DNA from 3 places in the Megamonas funiformis genome. Region 3 is predicted to be linked to each of the others. Evidence: riboswitches for the same ligand, from Rfam matches in the RefSeq annotation. Region 3 holds a riboswitch; each other region holds the start of a gene.
What was found. A riboswitch is a leader RNA that binds a small molecule or an ion and turns the genes downstream of it on or off. The one in region 3 is predicted to bind thiamine pyrophosphate.
Positions count from the first base shown of each region.

Region 1: it holds a riboswitch for thiamine pyrophosphate, as region 3 does, so the genes downstream of both, thiS (sulfur carrier protein ThiS) here and GXM21_RS05295 (cytosine permease) in region 3, are expected to answer to the same signal.
Region 2: it holds a riboswitch for thiamine pyrophosphate, as region 3 does, so the genes downstream of both, thiC (phosphomethylpyrimidine synthase ThiC) here and GXM21_RS05295 (cytosine permease) in region 3, are expected to answer to the same signal.

Region 1 covers NZ_CP048627.1:1,254,773-1,259,670, forward strand. The annotation lists gene GXM21_RS06345 (MATE family efflux transporter) at 1-162, shown strand, start outside; gene GXM21_RS06350 (Cof-type HAD-IIB family hydrolase) at 217-1,008, opposite strand; gene GXM21_RS06355 (DMT family transporter) at 1,139-2,008, shown strand; TPP riboswitch at 2,051-2,154, shown strand; gene thiS (sulfur carrier protein ThiS) at 2,354-2,551, shown strand; gene thiF (sulfur carrier protein ThiS adenylyltransferase ThiF) at 2,554-3,192, shown strand; gene GXM21_RS06370 (thiazole synthase) at 3,208-3,966, shown strand; gene thiH (2-iminoacetate synthase ThiH) at 4,005-4,898, shown strand, end outside.
Region 2 covers NZ_CP048627.1:216,492-221,389, forward strand. The annotation lists gene deoD (purine-nucleoside phosphorylase) at 1-314, opposite strand, end outside; gene thiC (phosphomethylpyrimidine synthase ThiC) at 418-1,722, opposite strand; TPP riboswitch at 1,803-1,902, opposite strand; tRNA gene GXM21_RS01000 (tRNA-Arg) at 2,014-2,090, opposite strand; gene GXM21_RS01005 (hypothetical protein) at 2,163-3,170, opposite strand; gene GXM21_RS01010 (sensor histidine kinase) at 3,282-4,898, opposite strand, start outside.
Region 3 covers NZ_CP048627.1:1,068,212-1,073,109, forward strand. The annotation lists gene clpB (ATP-dependent chaperone ClpB) at 1-1,474, opposite strand, end outside; gene GXM21_RS05280 (DNA-deoxyinosine glycosylase) at 1,726-2,238, shown strand; gene lepB (signal peptidase I) at 2,297-2,833, opposite strand; gene rplS (50S ribosomal protein L19) at 2,909-3,250, opposite strand; TPP riboswitch at 3,414-3,520, shown strand; gene GXM21_RS05295 (cytosine permease) at 3,593-4,819, shown strand.

The DNA.
Region 1 (4,898 bases), 190 kb from region 3:
AATATGATGTTTGTCGCTGTGATATTTTTCTATATCTGCCAAAAAATATTGATGTCTTATCTAGGTAATGATGGTATATGGCTGACATATAATTTAACGTATTTATTAGAGTCAATCATTCTCATTTTGTATTTACCGTCGTTAAAGAAATATTTTAATTAAAGAAAACCTACTATAGATTACTTTTAAATAAGTTAATTTATAGTAGGTTTATTTTTATAATACGTTATATTGTTTTAAAGCATAGGCTACGCCATCATTATCTACATCTAAAGTGATAAAATCTGCTATCTGTTTTAAATTATCATTAGCATTTCCCATAGCTATGCCATATTTTACAGCTTCAAGCATTTCCACATCGTTTCCACCATCACCAAAAGCCATGGCTTCATTGATATCTATGCCGTAGTAAGCTAAAACTTTTTTGAGGCCTGTGCCTTTACCGCCATCTTTAGGAATAATATCTGTAAAATATGGGCACCAACGAACAGCTTTGCAATTTGGCAAATATGGTAAGACTTCTTGTTCTTCATCTTCATTTAGGAAAATATTCAATTGATATGTTTTATGATTGGATACACGACTTACATCATCAAATGCTCTATCAGGTGCAGTATCTCCTAAAGTTTCTTTTAATTTTGCTAAGCGGTCATTATAGAGATTAAAATAAAAATAATCTATTTCCATAAAACCACAAGCGATATCTTTATCTTTGATGTAATTTGTAAATTGGATTAAATCTTCACGATTTAAATATTCTTCGTGTAAGATTTTCCCTGTACTATCATAACAATATTGACCATTAAAAGTAATATAACCAGTGAATAAATCGCCAAATTCATCAATTAAAAATTTCAAGTCATATGGCGGACGACCAGTTGCGATAAATAATTTTATTCCTTTTGCTTTTAAAGTATGTAAAGCTTGTATTGTAGATTCAGGAATTTTATGTGTTTTAAAGCTAACTAATGTACCATCAATATCAAAGAAAATAGCTTTTATCATCATATCACCGTACTTTCATTAGAATTATAAAATATAAATCAATTATAACAAATTTTAAGCTAGTACGTATATTGTTTTTATGCTATATTATAAACAATAATTATTGACTAGATAAATATAGAAAGAGATGTGAATGATTTTCATGAATGCAACTTTAAAAAATATTACGGCTATGCTTATTTTTGGTAGTATCGGTTTATTTGTGCGCAATATCGAACTTGCAAGTTCGCAAATAGCCCTAGTGCGTGGTTTTGTAGGTGCTTTTATTTTATTTATCGCTATGGTATGTTTGCACAAAAAAATAAATCGAAATGTTTTAATAAAAAATTTACGCTATTTATTAATATCTGGTGTAGCTATAGGTTTTAACTGGATTTTTTTATTTCAAGCATATAATTATACAACGATAGCTACAGCGACACTTACATATTATTTAGCACCTACTTTTGTAGTATTATTATCTCCATTTATATTGAAAGAAAGTTTATCGCTATTTAAAATCATCTGTGTAATTTTATCTTTATTAGGTATGGCATTAGTCGCTGGCATATTCAATGACAATCAATCTGGTGTGAATGATTTTATCGGTGTACTGTATGGAATATCTGCTGCATTATTTTATGCGATTGTAGTCTTAGCAAATAAATTTTTCAAAGATATTTCTGCCATTGATAGCAGTATTGCTCAATTATTATTAGCTTCAATAATTTTATTGCCTTATGTAATCTATCAGGGAAATTCATGGAGCATGAGTGGTTTTTCGTTATTATCTTTGGCTATATTAGGCATTATACATACAGGTATAGCGTATTTATTATATTTTTCTTCACTACAAGAATTACCAGCACAAAAAGTTGCTATTTTTAGCTATTTAGACCCAGTAACTGCGATTATTTTATCCACAGTTCTTTTAGCTGAGCCGATGAGTATTTCTCAATGGATTGGAGCGATTTTGATATTAGGTTCTTTACTTGTCAGTGAGTTGTTCAAGAAAAATAATTAAACTTATTGACAAATGATAATTTATAAATTATATTGTATATATAAATTAATAACAGGGAGCTAGTAAACTGGCTGAGAGGAAGTTGTGAACTTTGACCTATAACCTGATTTGGATAATGCCAACGTAGGATAATAATTATGATGTATTTGCAATTAGAAGAGATGGCATTTTGTCATCTCTTTTTTATTTTAACACACATCTATATATTAATTTTTAAAATCACATAGAGTTGACCATGTGATTGAACAGGAGTTCATGAAGGGGTGCACCACCGCGGGTGTATCTTTTTGTGGACTCCTTTTTTAATAAAATTTCTCAAAAGATAAAAAATAAGGAGGTCTTATTTTGATAATAGTTAATGGACAAAATCAAGAAATATCTTTGCCTATGGATTTAGTTACTTATTTGCAAGAAAATAATTATTCTTTAGATAAGATAGCTATAGAGTTAAATGGTCAAATAGTCCCAAAAGCAAAATATGCACAAACTATTTTAAATCCTAATGATAAATTAGAAATCGTAACTTTTGTTGGTGGTGGCTGATAATGGCAGATATTTTGGCAAAAGAATTAATTTATCAAACTTTAAATGACCGCCATGGCATAGTCAACCAAGAAAAATTAAATAATGCTAAAGTTGCTATAGCCGGTCTTGGTGGTTTAGGCTCTAATATCGCTGTGGCACTAGCTAGAATAGGTGTAGGTCATTTACATTTAATTGATTTTGACAAAGTAGATATCAGCAATCTCAATAGACAACATTATTTCATCTCACATCTAAATGAATACAAAACGCAAGCTCTAGCCGAGCAATTACAAATGATAAATCCTTATTTAAATATCGTTACTGATTGTATAAAGGTAACAGAAGATAATATTTTTTCATTGTTTAAAGATGAAGATATCATCTGTGAAGCTTTTGACGTTCCTGAAAATAAGGCGATGTTAGTAAATAAGGTATTAGAGCTTTTCCCTGAAAAATATATCATTTCTGGAAGTGGTATGGCGGGTTTTGGTCATAGCAATGAAATTCATACTCGTAAGGTGATGGGCAAATTTTATATCTGTGGTGATGAAAAAACTGCATTATCCAATGAAAATAGTTTAATGGCTCCTAGAGTAGCTATTTGTGCTGGTCATCAAGCAAATTTAATCACTCAATTGATTTTAGAAAATAATTTATAAAGAAGGTATCATATTATGTGGCAATTAGGAAAACATCAATTCAATTCAAGATTTATTTTAGGTTCTGGTAAATATTCTTTAGAATTAATTCAAGCAGCAATCAATGAAGCAAAAGCTGAAATTGTAACTTTAGCACTTCGTCGTGTAAATAATGGTGGTATGGCTAATATTTTAGATTACATTCCTAAAGATATAGCACTGCTTCCTAATACTTCTGGAGCTAGAAATGCTGATGAAGCCATTCGCATAGCTCGTTTATCTAAAGAACTTTGTGGCAGTGATTTAGTAAAAATTGAAATTATGCGCGATAGTAAATATCTTTTACCTGATAATTATGAAACTATCAAAGCTACTGAAGTTTTAGCTAAAGAAGGTTTCACTGTTATGCCTTATATGTATCCAGATTTAAATGTAGCTAGAGATTTAGTAAATGCTGGTGCTAGTTGTGTAATGCCTCTTGGGGCTCCCATCGGCTCTAATAAAGGTTTATGTACAAAAGAATTTATTCAAATTCTCATAGATGAAATCGACTTACCAATTATTGTAGATGCTGGTATTGGTAGACCTTCTCAAGCTTGTGAAGCTATGGAAATGGGTGCTACTGCTATTATGGCTAATACTGCTATAGCAATAGCAGGTGATGTCGTTCGCATGGCAAAAGCTTTTAATTATGCTATTGAAGCAGGACGCCTTGCTTATGAAGCAAAATTAGGTCGTGTAAAAGCACAAGGAGCAAGTGCATCTTCTCCATTGACAGGATTTTTACAAGATTAATTATTAATTTAATCAGTAATAATTGTGAGGTAAGATGAATGAATAAAGATAATCATATTAATGAAAGTATTATTAATGATGAAGTAAGAGCTGAATTAAAAAAAGAACGTATTGACTATATGGCATATTTACCAGATATGGAAGTTATACCAAGTGATATTTTAGATAAGGTTATAGCTGATATGGATAGTTATGATTATGATAAATATACAGCCCAAGATGTACAAACTGCACTTAGTCATGACCATATTACACCAGAAGATTTTAGAGCTTTATTATCTCCAGCAGCACTTCCTTTTCTTGAACAGATAGCACAAAAAGCACAGAAAACTACTAAGAGATTTTTTGGCAATTCTATCTATATGTTCACACCAATATATATTGCTAATTACTGTGAAAATTATTGTATCTATTGTGGTTTTAATTGTCATAATAAAATTAAACGTGCTAAATTGAATTATGATGAAATTGATAAAGAAATGCAGGAAATTGCTAAATCTGGATTGCAGGAAATCTTGATTTTAACAGGTGAAAGTCGCAAGCAATCCAGCATAGAATATATAGGTGAAGCTTGTAAAATAGCTAAAAAATATTTCCGTGTTATTGGACTTGAAATCTATCCATTGAATACAGATGAATATGCTTACCTACAAAAATGCGGTGCGGATTATGTAACTGTATTCCAAGAAACATATAATAGCGATAAATATGAAACACTTCATTTAGCTGGACATAAACGTATTTTCCCTTATCGTTTCTATGCTCAAGAAAGAGCAATTCGTGGCGGTATGAGAGGCGTTGGCTTTGCTGCACTTTTAGGTTTAGATGATTTTAGAAAAGATGCATTAGCTACAGGTATGCATGCATATTATTTACAACAAAAATATCCACATGCAGAGATAGCATTTTCTTGCCCTCGCCTTCGTCCAATT
Region 2 (4,898 bases), 850 kb from region 3:
ATAACGACATCGCGAACATGAACATCATCTTTTAAACCACCACAAGTACCAACGCGAATTAATTTTTTAGCATGGTAATCGCAGATTAATTCATGTGCATAGATAGAAATAGAAGGAATACCCATACCAGTTCCTTGGATAGAAACTTTATGGCCTTTATAAGTTCCAGTATAGCCAAACATATTGCGAATATGATTGTAGCAGACAGGATTTTCTAGAAATTTTTCAGCGATGTATTTTGCACGTAATGGGTCGCCAGGAAGTAAAACGACATCAGCAACTTCTCCGATTTTGGCTTCAATATGATTACTCATAACAATACCTTCTTTCATCAATAATTTTATGAGATATAAGAATATCTATAAAAATTTTATCATAATGAATGAAAAAATGCAGGGATTATCCTGCATTTTTAAATTAACAATGTTCGATTGTAGCACCGAGGTATTTATTGACGATTTCAACAGCACAATAATCGCCACACATAGAGCAAGCAGTTGTGCCTTCTGGATTGCGTGAAGCGCGTCTTTGACGAGCTGTTTGTGGGTCGATAGCTAAATTCATTTGTTCTTCCCAATCAAGTTTTTTACGAGCTTTAGCCATATTTAAATCCCAATCTTTTGCACCAGGTACATTTTTTACGATATCAGCAGCATGAGCGGCAATTCTAGTTACAATAACACCATCTTTTACATCTTGAACATTTGGTAAAGCAAGATGTTCAGCAGGAGTTACATAGCAAAGAAAATCTGCACCGCAAGAAGCTGCCATAGTTCCACCGATTGCAGCAGTGATATGGTCATATCCAGGAGCAATATCAGTAACAAGTGGGCCAAGAACGTAAAATGGAGCATTATGACAAATGCTTTTTTGCAATTTCATATTTGTAGCTATTTGGTCAAATGGTACATGACCTGGACCTTCAACCATGACTTGTACACCTCTATCCCAAGCGCGTTTTACAAGTCCACCTAAATTTAAAAGTTCTTGAATTTGAGCATGGTCAGTAGCATCAGCAAGACAGCCAGGACGAAGACCATCGCCAAGACTCATAGTAACATCATATTTTGCACAGATATCTAAGATATCATCATAGCGTTCATAGAGTGGATTATTTTTTTCATTATAGAGCATCCAGCCTGTGATGAATGAACCACCACGACTAACTACGTCCATATAACGACCTTCTGCTTTCATGCGATTGATTACATCCATAGTTACACCGCAGTGAATAGTCATGAAATCAGCACCATCTTTGGCTTGTTTTTCAATGGCATGAAGTAAATCTTCTTCAGTCATTTTCACGACAGCACCATGAGCTTTGATGGCATCAACTGTTGCCTGATAAATTGGCACAGTTCCTACCATTACAGTGGAATGTTTTAAAATAGCTTGACGAGAAGCATCAATATTATTTCCTGTGCTTAAATCCATTACAGAATGGGCACCAGATGCGATAGCGACATTTAATTTTTCGATTTCAGGAGCTGGGTCAGGAAAAGCACTAGATGTGCCGATATTAGCATTTACTTTAGTACAAAGTCCTTCGCCTACACCATAAGGGTGTAAATTTTGATGATTGATATTAGCACAAATAGCGATAGTACCATTGGCAACGCGTTCACGAAGTGTTTCAATATCCATTTTTTCTTCTTGAGCTACGATTTTCATTTCATCAGTGATTTTACCAGCTCTAGCTGATTGCATTTGTGTCATTGTCATAATTTTGCCTCCATAATATAAGTGATAAATGGCAAAAAAATAAGCAGATATGAAAAGAAAGTTGCAAATCTGCCTTGATAATCATTTATTTGCCACTTCCCTACGTTGGTCTTAACCAAATCAGGTTCTAAGGGTCGGAATATTTCCTCTCAGCTTTTATAAGCACCCCTAGTGGATTTTTTCAATTTTCTTATATTATAGTTTATTCTTCAAGAAAAAACAAGATTTTAAAAATGAAAATAAAAAAAGGATATCATTTGATATCCTTTTATTGTTTAATTATTAAATTAATGGTGCGACTGGCGTGAGTCGAACACGCGACCCTTCGCTTAGGAGGCGAATGCTCTATCCGTCTGAGCTACAGCCGCAATTTCAATCTAATTTAGTTAGATGAATTTAATAAGCTAAATTTTAGCATAACTAAAACTAAGTCGCAAATTTTAATTTATAGGAGCTCCAATAGGACCTACAGAGCCAATAGGATTTGTAACACCACTAGCAGCTGGTGATGTTGTAGTAGAGTTTACAGGTGTAGTAGGTGTTGGAGTTGTAGTAGTTGCTGTTGTGTTTGTTGGAACAGTAGCTGTTGTTGCTGTTTTATTGATTTGATAACGTGTTGCCCATTCAGGATATTTATTAGCATAATATCTTATTTTCTTGAATTCTACATCTTCTGTGTTTTCAGGAATGATAGAATGCATATTTTTGTCGAGATTAGGTGTTTTATCAATCCAATTTGTATCAGGAGACCAGAAATTATATTTTAATGTTCTAGCTGTTAGATTTTGTATGTTATATTCTTTTTTCATGAATTGGATAGAGGAAACATTACCAGCAGAGTCTTTGTTTTCTTGCCAAATCCAAACAATAATATTGTTATCTATCTGACGAAGTGTTGCTGTATCAGCACTGCTTTCTCCAGATTCATTGCTCCATAAGCCAAGCCAACGAGCATTAGAAATAAGACGACCGCCTTCACCTTTATTGAATACACGGTCTACAATCATAGCATAGAATTTTTCATCAAAAGATTGAGAGTTGATATCTTTATTTACAGGATTATCATATTTGAGTGTATAAAGAGCCTTGCCATCTTTATCATAGAAGATTTCTTCCATATAGCGTAAGGTTCTTTCTTGAGGATTGATTTGAACACGAGCTAAGCTATAGACTAATTGATTAGGGTCATTGATAGGAAGTTTCATATTAGCTATAGTTTCAGCTGCTCCACCTGGAGCGTAACCTGTTTTTATCCAGTCTTCAATACAAGTAGGAATGTTATTTTGACTAGAAACAGTAGTAATTCTTGTCATAGAAAAATATTTACTATATTTATCATCTGAGCTAATCCAATACCATTCAGAATCAGCCGCAAAACTAATTTGAGTATGGAATAATGTGAAAACCATTAATACAGTAAGACAAATAATATTTTTTATTAATCGCATAAGCATGCACCCTCATTATATATATTATAAAATTTGTTACTCTACTTATTATACCAAAAATTTTAGCTTAAACAATAAGAAAACCCCTAAAATAGGGGTTTAAAAAATTTTTTAATCTGATTTTAAAGAAAAGTGAATTCTGATACAAGTTCCTTCATTAGGTTTACTTTGAATTGTTAAATTAGCATGATGGAATTCAGCAATATGTTTAACGATAGCGAGACCTAAACCTGTACCTTCTACATTGATTTGAGAACGGGATTTATCAGCACGATAAAATCTTTCAAATACATGTGGTAAATCGTCTGACGCTATACCTATTCCAGTATCTTTTACTTCTAAGATAAGATGATTTTTGTCTTCATTTAATAAAGAAATAAAGACAGAACCATTGGCTTTATTGTATTTTATAGCATTTTCGATGAGGTTATAAATTAATTCTTCGATTAATTGACGAACACCGATAATTTCGCTAGTAGGAACTTCTTTAAAAATGAGTTTTACCTGTTTTGTCAATGCTTTATCATTTAGACGTAAAATAATTTGTTTACAGATAGCAGAAAGATTTAGCGGTTCTTTCATAAAGGTACTATTTTTTTCATCAAGTTGAGAAAGTTTGATTATATCTTGAATTAAACTGATTAGACGTTGAGCTTCTTTATAGATTTTGCCAGCAAATAAAGGAATGTCATTTGGTCGAACCATATTATTTTGTAAGAGTTCAGCAAATCCAGAGATAGAAGTGAGTGGTGTTTTTAATTCATGAGATACATTAGCGGAGAATTCTTGACGCATTTTTTCTGCCATGCGTTTTTCTGTGATATCTACAAAGAGAATTAAAGCACCTTTTACCGTATTATGCTTAGTTACAGGGCTGGCAATGATTTGATAAGTTTTTTTATCAAGAGGTAAATAAAACTCTTGTCGTTCTCCACGCATTACATTTTGAGCAGCTTGATATAATGTTTCATTATTGATAAGCGTAAAGAGATTTTTATCAATATAGTCTATTTTTTCGGCGTTTAAGATATTTAATACGCTATGATTTATAGCTAATATTTTATAAGAATGATTGATTAAGATTAAACCTTCTTCAATATTATTGATAATCATGGTAAATTCACGCTGTTGATTTTTTAAAGTCTTCATTTGTTGATGAATTTGCTCATTTTGATTTTCTAAACGAATTAACATAGGATTTAATTCTTCATACAAGTCATTCATAATAGGATGCTCAAGATTGATAGAATTTATAGGTGCAATGATATTTCTAGCCATACGGCGAGCAGCCAATAGAGAAGTTAAATAGATTAATAACATCATAGCTAACAATATTGGCAAGGCTTCTTGAACCATATCATATGCACTGACATTATTGCGAGAAAGACGTAAAACAGAATTATCATCTAATCTCACAGCGTAATAATACGTATTAGTCCCAAGCGTAGTTGAGATGCGATAAGATTCACCTGCTCCTACTTTTTGGGCAATTTGTACTTCTTGACGCAAAAGATGATTTTCCATTTTATCTGGTTCAGCACTATTATCAAAGATAACATTGCCTTCAGAGTCAATCCAGGTAATGCGTGTTTGTGTCTGTGCATCTTTTAGTAATTCTTTAGGGTCTGTTAAATGATGATTAAAAACATAAGTTAAATAAGTAGCCTCATCTTTAACTTCTTGTTTTGTATGTTCAAAAAATAATGGATAACATAAGGTCAAAGTCAA
Region 3 (4,898 bases):
CACTGCGTTGAGCTTTTTCCATTTCCGTATTGGCACTATCCATTTCTTTTTTGATAGCACGTACACGAACAATACCTTGTTTTTCTCTATCCCATTTTGTTTTTAATTCATTTTCTTCATTTTGTAATTTAGTTTTTTCATCAATGAGTTTAGCAAGTTTTTCTTTAGATGCTTCATCAGTTTCTTTATTTAATGCTTCTTCTTCTATTTGTAATTGCATGATTTTACGACGCAATTTTTCAATAGGTTCTGGCATAGATTCGATTTCAGTACGAAGTTTAGCAGCAGCTTCATCAACTAAGTCGATAGCTTTATCTGGTAAAAATCTATCGGAGATATATCTATCAGATAATACAGCTGCAGAAACAAGTGCATTATCACGAATTCTTACACCGTGATGAACTTCATAACGTTCTTTTAAGCCACGCAAGATAGAGATAGTATCTTCTACAGATGGTTGACCTACCATTACAGGTTGGAAACGACGTTCAAGAGCTGTATCTTTTTCAATATATTTACGGTACTCATTTAAAGTAGTAGCACCAATACAGCGGAGTTGTCCACGTGCTAACATTGGTTTTAATAAGTTACCAGCGTCCATAGCACCTTCAGTTGCGCCAGCACCTACTACAGTATGAATTTCATCGATGAATAATAAAATCTGTCCATCGGATTTAGAGATTTCATTTAATACAGATTTTAGACGTTCTTCAAATTCACCACGATATTTAGCACCAGCGATTAATGAGCCCATATCAAGAGAATATAATGTTTTATTTTTTAGAGATTCTGGAACATCACCTGTTACGATACGGCGAGCTAAACCTTCAACGATAGCAGTTTTACCAACACCAGGTTCACCGATTAATACTGGGTTATTTTTAGTACGACGAGATAAGATTTCGATAGTACGGCGGATTTCTTCATCACGGCCAATAACAGGGTCGAGCTTACCAACTCTTGCCATAGCTGTTAAATCACGACCGTATTTTTCAAGTGATTTATAACCACTTTCAGGATTATCACTATTTACATTTTGTTTACGTTCTGATTTGATTACAGCTTGAATTTTATTTTGATGTAGATTAAATTCTCTACATAATGTTTGCATTTCGTCATCGCTATCGCTGACAATAGCTAATAATAAATGTTCTGTGCTTATATATTCATCGTTCATGTTTTCAGCGAGTTTTGCTGCTCTACCTAATACACGAACCATTTCTGTACTCATGCCTAAACGACTTTGACCTTTTACGCTAGGAATTTTTTTGAGTATTTGTTCTAATTTTGCTTTGAGCATAGGTAAATCTACTCTACATTCAGCAAAAATAGTAGCGAGTAAACCTTCTGGTTCTTTAATCAAAGCAGAAAGAACATGAGCAGATGTAATTTCTTGATGATAGCGAAGTGCTGCTTCTTGCTGTGCAGATTGCATAGCTTCTAAAACTTTTTGTGTATATTTTTCTTCACCCATGATTTATACCTCCAAGTCATGATGAGTAACATTTCGATTAATAATAGTATAAAAACAATAATATAGTAAACATAAATACTAAAGTAATAATTTATGTTATACTTTAGTTTCATATTTGCTTACAAAACATATTATAAAAGCTAAAAGTCAAATTGTCAAACATTATTTTGACTTTTTGACATTTATTTTTAAAAATTTTTTATCTATACTAAAAATCTTTATATTATAATAAGATAGAGGTGATTTTATTTATGGAAAGACTCATAGGATTTGCCCCATCTATTGATGAAAATTGTACAACTATTATCTTAGGTTCAATGCCAAGTGTGAAATCTTTGGAACAGCAACAATATTATGCTCATCCTCAAAATAGATTTTGGAAATTAATGGCTATATTTTTTAATGAAGGAATAATACCAACTATTTATCAAGAGCGACTAGAATTATTGAGAAAAAATCATATTGCGCTATGGGACTCTATAGATTCTTGTATTCGAGAAGGTAGTTTAGATAGTGCTATTTGCGATGAAGTGCCAAATGATTTTAAAGCTTTATTTGCTAAATATCCTAAGATAAAGACTATTTGTTTTAATGGCGGAAAATCTTTTCAGTGCTTTAAGAAATATAATAAAGATATTTTAAAAGATAAAACATATACTTTTTATACTTTGCCATCTACAAGTCCAGCAAATGCTAAATTTCGTTTGCCGATGCTTCAAGAAGTTTGGCAACAAGCTTTAGCTAGACATATAAACAATAAATAGATTTTATAAAATAAAAAAGGTACCTACAAAATATTTCATAGGTACCTTTTCGTTATTATCATGGTAATGTTCTTAATTTATCAAGTGGCCAGAAGATGAGTATTGCTTTACCTTTGATTAAATCAAATGGTACCATGCCTACATCAGCGAAACGACTATCTTCGGAATTATTGCGATTATCGCCCATTACAAAGATATGTCCTTCTGGTACAGTAGCCAGTGGATAATCGCCTCTAGTTGTGCTTAAGATATATGGTTCATTTTTTAATTCCCCATTTACATAAATATGACCATCTTTGATTTCAATAGTATCTCCAGGAATTGCAATTACACGTTTGATAAAATCACGGCTAGGGTCTTTTGGATATTGGAATACCAAGATATCACCGCGTTCAGGGTCATGTAAATTATAAATAAATTTATTAACGACTAAACGCTCTTGATTTTGTAATGTCGGACGCATAGAAGGTCCATCAACTAAATATAATTCTACTACAAAATGACGAATGAATAAGGCTAAGACAACAGCGATAGCTATGGAAATAACCCAATCTTTAATTTCACTACCTAAAGATGACTCTTTTTTATCAGCCATGATAATCCTCCCTCTACTAGAACATACTAATAAAACAAAAGGGACTTGCCATAGGCAGTCCCTCTTATGAAGATATTAGCGTCTTTCTTTAATACGAGCAGCTTTACCAGTAAGGTTACGAAGATAATAAAGTTTTGCTCTACGAACAATACCTCTACGAGTAACTTCGATTTTTGCAAGGCGTGGGGAATGTACTGGGAAAGTACGTTCAATACCAACACCATAAGAAATTCTTCTTACTGTGAAGTTTTCACGAACGCCAGAACCTTGGCGAGCGATTACAACACCTTCGAACATCTGAATACGTTCGTTGGATCCTTCAACTACTTTTACATGTACGCGAACGCTATCGCCAGGGATGAATTTAGGGATATCGTTACGTAATTGTTCCTGTTCTAAAGCCTGAATAATATTCATTATTTTTCCTCCTTAATTCAAACGTTCATATAAGAATATCTCACAGCGGACCGTTTGTTGCATACTAGGTTATTTTATCATATAAAAATAGGCTATGCAATATATTTTTTGGAGATTTTTCGAGAGTTTGACAAATATTTTAGGATAATTTATATTAAAGGCAGAATATGAAAAAGGGAGCTTGTAGACAGGCTGAGAGGAAGTTGTGAACTTCGACCTATGACCTGATTTGGATAATGCCAACGTAGGGAAATATTAGTTTGATTACGTATTTTCAAGGAAATGGCATGGCTATTTCCTTTTTTTATTTTTAAATATTTTTATTTTTTATGAGGTGATTTTTTGTCTACATTTTTTACATCAACAAATAATTCTAGTTTTAATGTATCATTGATTTGGTTTGGTACAGCAGTCTCTGTGGCTGAAATCATGACAGGAACTTTTTTAGCACCACTTGGCATGAAAGATGGATTTTTAGCTATTTTAGTAGGTCATGTAATTGGTGGAATTATTCTTTATTTAGCAGGGATTATCGGTGCTAATAAACGTTGTAGTGCTTCTGAAAGTATTAATTTATCTTTTGGTAAGTTGGGTTCTGTTAGTTTCTCTCTATTAAATACTATTCAATTAATAGGTTGGACTTCTATAATGACCATCATTGGGGCACAAGCTTTTAATAAATTAATGGCATCTTTATGGAATATGGGAGAAAATACTATTTTATGGACAATTATTATAGGTCTTTTTCCTTGCATTTGGATTTTTAGTACAATGGATTTTGTAAGTAAGATAAATAAAGTAGTAATGCTTTGTTTATTGCTTGCTTCTTTATATTTAGGTTTTGGGGCTGTAGTTTCTGCAAATGAAGTGGTAACTTCTTTAGATGAAAGTATGAGTTTTGGCATGGCGGTAGAATTAAATATTGCTATGTGTTTATCATGGATGCCAGTTATTTCAGATTATACAAGAACACTTAAAAATCAATCTACAGGTACATTGAGCTGTGTAGTGGCATATTGTTTTGGCAGTATTTTAATGTATACAATTGGCTTAGGTAGTGCTGTTCATTATGGGATAACAGATATTTGTGATATTTTCATGTTATCTGGATTGGGTGTTATTTCTTTAGTTGTTATTTTATTATCTACAGTAACAACAAATTTCATTACGATAAATTCTTCAAGTATTTGTTTAAATCATATCAGTAATCAATTAGATGTAAAATATACAGCGTTTTTTGTATGTATAATTTCTACATTGCTTGCTATTTTCTTATCCATGGAACAATATGAAACTTTCCTTTATTTTATAGCAGCAACTTTTGCACCGTTATTTGCTATTGCTTTTTCTGAATATTTCTTTAGCTATAATATTTATCATCAAAATTCACTTATCACTGGTAAAAATTGTCTTTTATGGTTAATTGGTTTTATAGCTTATGAATTGTTGATTGATTACAGCACTTTTATTGGGATTACTGTGCCAGTTATGTTAGCTATAGCCATTATTAATATTTTTGTTAATCAATTGATTGGAGCAAAAAAATTTAGTTTAAATAAGAGATATTAAAAGTATTTTATTATTTAGCCATAAATCTAAAAGTAAACAACATAAATATATTGACAAGGATTTTTTCTTTTGCTAGACT